DNA from 2 places in the Methylobacterium sp. 17Sr1-1 genome. Region 2 is predicted to be linked to the other one. Evidence: predicted binding sites of a transcription regulator. Region 2 holds the regulator's gene; the other holds the start of a gene.
What was found. Region 2 encodes HrcA, which represses chaperone genes, less so after heat shock. Its sites were predicted from a motif close to GTTAGCACTCNCNNNNNGNGAGTGCTAAC; they were not measured.

Region 1: groES (co-chaperone GroES) is a predicted target of HrcA. The motif match lies at 1,482-1,510, and genes of this name have one in related genera.

The regions. Positions count from the first base shown of each region.
Region 1 covers NZ_CP029552.1:5,141,753-5,145,155, forward strand. Annotated here, with positions in the region: gene groL (chaperonin GroEL) at 1-1,017, opposite strand, end outside; gene groES (co-chaperone GroES) at 1,124-1,411, opposite strand; gene DK412_RS23375 (magnesium transporter CorA family protein) at 1,627-2,625, shown strand; gene DK412_RS23380 (DMT family transporter) at 2,850-3,403, opposite strand, start outside.
Region 2 covers NZ_CP029552.1:2,400,554-2,403,956, forward strand. Annotated here, with positions in the region: gene DK412_RS10855 (DEAD/DEAH box helicase family protein) at 1-879, opposite strand, end outside; gene hrcA (heat-inducible transcriptional repressor HrcA) at 1,003-2,106, opposite strand; gene DK412_RS10865 (hypothetical protein) at 2,324-2,659, shown strand; gene rph (ribonuclease PH) at 2,800-3,403, shown strand, end outside.

The DNA.
Region 1 (3,403 bases), 2.7 Mb from region 2:
CTTCTCGCCGGCGCCGTCGATGATCGTGGTGTTCTCCTTCTCGATGCGGACGCGCTTGGCGCGGCCGAGCATCGGGAGGGTCACGTTCTCGAGCTTGATGCCGAGGTCCTCGGCGATCATCTGACCCTGGGTCAGGATCGCGATGTCCTCGAGCATGGCCTTGCGACGGTCACCGAAGCCCGGCGCCTTCACGGCCGCGACCTTCAGGCCGCCGCGCAGCTTGTTGACGACGAGGGTGGCGAGCGCCTCGCCCTCGATGTCCTCGGCGACGATCAGCAGCGGCTTGCCGGTCTGGACGACGGCCTCGAGCACCGGCAGCATCGCCTGCAGCGACGACAGCTTCTTCTCGTGGATGAGGATGTAGGGATCCTCGAGCTCGGCGATCATCTTCTCCGCATTCGTGATGAAGTACGGGGAGAGGTAGCCGCGGTCGAACTGCATGCCCTCGACGACGTCGAGCTCGGTCTCGGCGGTCTTCGCCTCCTCGACCGTGATCACGCCCTCGTTGCCGACCTTCTGCATGGCATGGGCGATCATCTCGCCGATGTCCTTGTCGCCGTTGGCCGAGATCGTGCCGACCTGGGCGATCTCCTCCGAGGCCGACACCTTCTTGGCGCGGCTCTGGATGTCCTTCACGGCGGCCTGGGTGGCGAGGTCGATGCCGCGCTTCAGGTCCATCGGGTTCATGCCGGCGGCGACGTACTTGGCGCCCTCGCGGACGATCGCCTGGGCCAGCACGGTCGCGGTGGTGGTGCCGTCACCCGCGATGTCGTTGGTCTTCGAGGCCACTTCGCGCACCATCTGGGCGCCCATGTTCTCGAACTTGTCGGCGAGCTCGATCTCCTTGGCGACGGTCACGCCGTCCTTGGTGATCCGGGGCGCGCCGAAGCTCTTCTCGATCACGACGTTGCGGCCCTTCGGGCCGAGCGTGACCTTCACGGCATCCGCCAGGATGTCCACGCCGCGCAGCATCTTCTCGCGGGCGTCGGAGGCGAAACGGACGTCTTTCGCTGCCATGGTGAATCCTCTCAGTGACTCGGTGTTGCGGGGGGAAACCCTCGGGCGTCAGCTCCCGAAACAGGGGCGCCGCCGTCAGGCTTGCAGGGCGATCAGGGGGTGGCGGTCAGGCCAGCACGCCCATGATGTCGGACTCCTTCATGATGAGGAGGTCCTTGCCGTCGATCTTGACCTCGGTGCCCGACCACTTGCCGAACAGGACGCGGTCGCCGGCCTTGACGTCGAGGGGGTTCAGCTTGCCGGACTCGTCGCGGGCGCCGGGCCCGACGGCGACGATCTCGCCCTCTTGCGGCTTCTCCTTGGCGGTGTCCGGGATGATGATGCCGCCCTTGGTCTTCTCCTCGCTCTCGATGCGACGGACGACGACACGGTCGTGCAGCGGACGGAATTGCATGTGCTGCCCTCTTGCTTCGCAGAACGCATTGCGGTTGGTGCTGGCGCCGAAGCCGCCTGCCAACCCGGGCATTAGCACTCTCGTGAGGTGAGTGCTAAGGCTGGCGTGGAGATAATCGGGCCGCGCGGGCGAGTCAAGGCGCTGGCGTGTGGCTGGCGCGGCACAATGGACGGGCGAGGGACATTCGAACCCGTCGAGCAGGAGCTCTGCCTCTCATGATCACGTTGCACGGCTCCGATGGGGTCGTCGCCGAGGGCCAGGCCTGCGCGGCCGCGCCGCTTCCGGCCCACGGCACCTGGCTCGACCTCGACGACCCGAGCGAGGCCGAGACGGCCCTCGCCGAGGCCGCGACCGGGCTCAGGGTGCCCTCCCGCGCGGCGCTGAGCGAGGTGCAGAACTCGCGCCGGCTCAACCGGCGCCGGGACGCCTTCTATCTGAGCACACCGATGGTCTCGTTCCGCGACGACGACCTCACCTTGCGCCCCCTCGGCTTCGTGCTGACGCCGGAGCGGCTGCTCACCGTCCGGTTCCAGCCGCTCGCCGCCTTCGACACCGTGAAGGCGCGCCAGGCCGAGCGGGACGGGCCTGCCTCCAGCGTCGAGACCTTTCTGGCGCTCGTCGAGGAGCTGATCGACCGCCTCGCCGACACCCTCGAGACGATGAGCGACGAACTCGATTCGCTCTCGACCCGGATCTTCACCTTCGACACCAGCGCCAACGGCCATGGCCGCACCGAGGCCTCGGCCCCGAAGCGCCGCGACCTCGCGCTGCGGCGGCTGCTGCGCGCCATCGGCCGGCGCGGCAAGGCCCTGGCGAAGCTGCGCGCCTCGCTGCTCGGGCTCGGCCGCATCCTGCCTTACGTCGCCGGCGAGGCGGAAGGCTGGCTCAAAGCCGAGGAGAAGGCCCGCTTCGAGAGCCTGCGCCTCGACGTCGCCTCGCTCGACGAGTTCGAGACCCGGCTGTCCGAGACGGTGCAGTTCCTGCTCGACGCGACGCTCGGCCTGATCAACATGGAGCAGAACAACACCTTCCGGGTGCTCACGGTCGTCTCGGTGATCGGCATCCCGCCGACCCTGATGGCCTCGGTCTACGGCATGAACTTCAAGCACATGCCGGAGCTGGACTGGACGTTCGGCTATCCGTTCGGGCTCGCGGTGATCGCCGCGAGCGCCCTGATCCCGGCGGTGTACTTCAAGCTGAAGGGGTGGTTCTGAGGCCGACGGCACCTGATCATCTCGACCGATCTGCCACCCTCCGCGTCATCCCGGGGCCGCGCAGCGGAGCCCGGGATCCAGAACCGCTGATGGTGTAGCATCGGGCGGAGCGCGAGCCGCTATTTCCTGCGCGAACTGAGGTTCTGGATTCCGGGCTCCGCTACGCGGCCCCGGAATGACACGGAGGGTGTCCGGATCGCCGAGGCACGCGACGAGGCCCCCGCTCACCGCCGCGCGGCCAGCGCCGACCCGGCCAGGATCAGACCCGCGCCGGCCAGCGTCGCCACCCCCGGAACCTCCCCGAAGGCGACGTAGCCGAGGCCGATCGCCCAGAGGAGGGCGGTGTATTCCATCGCGGCGAGGCGCGAGGCCTCGGCCCTGGCGTAGGCGCGGCTGAGCACGAGGTGGCCGGCGACGCCGAGCAGGCCGACGAGGACGAGAAGCGCCCAGTCGGGCGCAGCCACGGGACTCCAGGTCCAGGCCGCAGGCGCCGCCAGCATCGCGGCGGGGCCGGCATTCTGGATCGCCACGATGGTCACCACCGGGTCGTGCCGGGCCCGGGCCCGCAGGAGCACCATCGAGAGCGCGTAGGTCAGCGCCGAGGCGAGGATCGCCGCGATGCCCCAGGCGGAGCCCGCCGCCCGCGGCCCCTCGGTGCCGACCTGCCCCGCCACCACGATCCCGACCCCGGCGAAGCCGACGACGAGCCCGGCCCAGACCGGCGGCCGCACCCGCTCGCGCAGGAGCAAAGCGGCGAACAGCGCGATGAAGATCGGGC
Region 2 (3,403 bases):
CCGCACACGGCGGGTGGCGAAGAACGCCTCGCGCAACAGGTCGCGGGCGAAGCCGGTGCGGAGCGCCGTGAACAGGGCCGGCCGCGTCGTCGCGCTCGGGCCCGAGCCCGAGAGCCGGTGCGGGCCGACCCGGGCCTGGCCGCTGGTGCGCCCGCCCTCGAGCCAGCTCGCCTCGCCGTCCAGTGCCCCGAAATTGACCGGCAGCACCGCCTTCTCGGCGAGGGCCTCGGCGCGGGAATAGCCGATCACGGCCCAGCCCGGGGCCTCGATGTCCGGCACCGGGGCGCCGCCCTCCGTCCGGTAGGGCAGCCACAGGATGCGCCGGCCGTCCGCCCGCTCCAGGGTGCCGGAGAGGAGGAGGCGCACGCTCGCCTCGCGGAACAGCGGCAGCAGGGCGCTGCTCCAGGCCGCGGCCTCGCTCCCCGCCTCGCCGTCGGCGATGGCCGGCAGGTGGTGGACCTCGTCGACGACGAGGAGGGTGCGGTGGCGCCGCATCTCGGAAAGGTGCAGGGCGGGGGCCGCCGCCACCGCCTGGTAGGTGGTGACGTAGCCGGCCAGCCCCCGGCTCGGATCGGGCGAGTTGTCGGCCGCCCGCACCGAGAGGGCGTGGCCCAAAGCCGCCCGCCAGGCCGGATCGGCGAAGGCCTCCTCGGCCTGGAGCCGGAGGGAATCCCGCGGCACGATCCAGACCACCCGGTCGACGAGGCCCGCCGCGATCAGCTTCGATGCCGCGATGACCGGCAGCAGCGACTTGCCGCCGCCGGGCGTCACCGCCGCCAGGATGTCGGTGATGCCCGTCGCCTCGCCGCGGGCGAGCGCGCCCACGAGTTCGGACAGGCTGCGCTGGTGGCTGCGCAGGGGGCGGGACGGGGCGCTCACGGGTGGAGGGAATCGCGAACCATCCCCGGACCATGCCGGAGCCCGCCTCCCTTGTGAATCCGGGGGACAAGCAGCTTTTCCGCGTTCCCCACATCACAAAACGCTTGCGCCGGTCTTGACCTCTCAGCCGCGCCCGCGCTCCAGCATCCGCGACACCACCCGGGCGGTGAAATCGACCATCGGGACGATGCGGGCGTAGTTGAGCCGGGTCGGCCCGATGACGCCGACGACGCCGACGATGGTCTGGCTGCCGTCCCGGAACGGCGCCGCGATCATCGACGAGCCGGAGAGCGAGAAGAGCTTGTTCTCCGAGCCGATGAAGATCCGCACGCCCTCGCCGCCCTCGGCACGGGAGAGAAGGTCGATCACGTCCTTCTGGCTCTCCAGGTCGTTGAAGAGCAGGCGGATGCGCTCCAGGTCCTCGGCCGCCCGCAGGTCGTCGAGGAGGTTGGCCTGGCCGCGCACGATCAGCTGGCGCTCCTCGCTCGGGCCGACCGAGCGGGCGAGGCCCGCATCGACCAGGCGCCCGGTGATCTCGTCGAGCTCCTGCTTCATCGCCGCCCGCGCGGCCTCGATCTCGCCCCGCACCTCGCCAAGGGTGCGGCCGCGGATCCGGGCGTTGAGGAAGTTCGAGGCCTCCTGCAGCGCACCGGCCGGCAGGCCCTGCGGCAGGTCGAGCAGGCGGTTCTCGACCGAGCCGTCGTCGGAGACGAGCACCACCAGGGCGCGGCCGGGATCGAGCCGCACGAACTCGATGTGGCGCAGCCGCGGGTTCTGCTTGGCGGTGACGACGACGCCGGCGCCGCGCGAGATGCCCGAGAGCAGCACCGAGGCCTCGGTGAGCGCGCTCTCGAAGGTGTGGCGCGAGGCGGCGGCGCGCATCTGCGCCTCGATCCGGCCCTTCTCCTCCTGGCCGACATCGCCGAGCTCGAGCAGCGCGTCGACGAAGAAGCGCAGGCCGTGCTCGGTGGGGAGCCGGCCGGCGCTGGTATGGGGGGCGTAGATCAGCCCGGCCTGCTCGAGGTCCGACATCACGTTGCGGATCGAGGCCGGCGAGAGCGCCATCGGCAGGATGCGGGCGAGGTTGCGCGACCCCACCGGCTCCCCCGTGGCGAGGTAGCTCTCGACGATCTGGCGAAAGATTTCCCGCGAGCGCTCGTTGAGCTCGGCAATGGCACGGGCCTGTCCGGAGCCGCCGGGCAGGGGTGGAAGGTCGCGCGTGTTCATCAACCCTACGGGAGCCAAACGACCCCTTACTGTGATGCGAGCCGACGCTCCGTGCAAGCGGACGCGACGCCGCGCGGCGGTCCGGTTTCGCGGCCGCGACGGGTGTCGTCACCTGAACGGAAGCCGGCTTCGCGTCTCAGACCGCGTTCAGCCCGCCGGCGCCAATCTCGTCTCCATGGCCGCACGCGTCGTGCGGCGAGACGATCCGGAGGCGAGGATGCTGACGATGCGAAACCCGATGGTGGCCGGCACACGGCTTCTGGCGGCGGCCGCTCTGGTGGCGGGCGGTCTCTTCACGGCGGGCACCGCCCAGGCGGCGCCCTTCGCGCCAGGCGCCGCGACGGCGCCAGCGGCCGAGGTGCTGCAGGTCCAGTACGGCCACCATCACGGCGGGGGCCGCGGTCACCACCACGGATGGGGGCACGGCCATCACCACCACGGCGGCTGGGGCCACCACCGGCGCCATCACGGGCACTGGGGCCACCATCACCACCACCGGCACTGGGGCCACCATCACGGCCGGCACCATCACCGGGGTTACGGCTACTACTGACGGGTGAGGGGGGGAGACCCGGGCCGTTCTCCCCGAGGGCTCCCCTTGCCGCCCCCGGCGCCAGCGCCTAAGAGCGCGCGGCCCTTAGCAGATCGAAGCGCCGCGCCGTCAGCGCGCGGCGCCCTGGACAGGAGTTGCCCATGCGCCCCTCGAAGCGCGCCCCCGACGAGCTGCGCAAGGTCACGCTGGAGCGGGGCGTCTCGCGCTACGCCGAGGGCTCGTGCCTCGTCACCTTCGGCGAGACCAAGGTGCTGTGCACCGCCTCGCTCGAGGAGCGCGGGCCGTCCTGGCTGCGCGGCTCCGGCAAGGGCTGGGTCACCGCCGAGTACAGCATGCTGCCGCGGGCGACCCACGACCGCAACCGGCGCGAGGTCAATGCCGGCAAGCCCTCCGGCCGCACCCAGGAGATCCAGCGCCTGATCGGCCGGTCCCTGCGCGCCGTCGTCAACCTGCCGGCGATGGGCGAGCGCCAGATCGTGGTCGATTGCGACGTGCTCCAGGCCGATGGCGGCACCCGCACGGCGGCGATCACCGGCGCCTGGGTCGCCCTGCACGAGTGCTTCACCTGGATGCGCGGCCGCTCGATCATCTCGGTCGACCCGATGCGCGACCACGTCGCGGCGATCTCCTGCGGCATCCACAAGGGCACCCCCGTCCTCGACCTCGATTACGCCGAGGATTCCGGCGCCGAGACCGACGCCAACTTCGTCATCACCGGCAGCGGCGGCATCGTCGAGGTGCAGG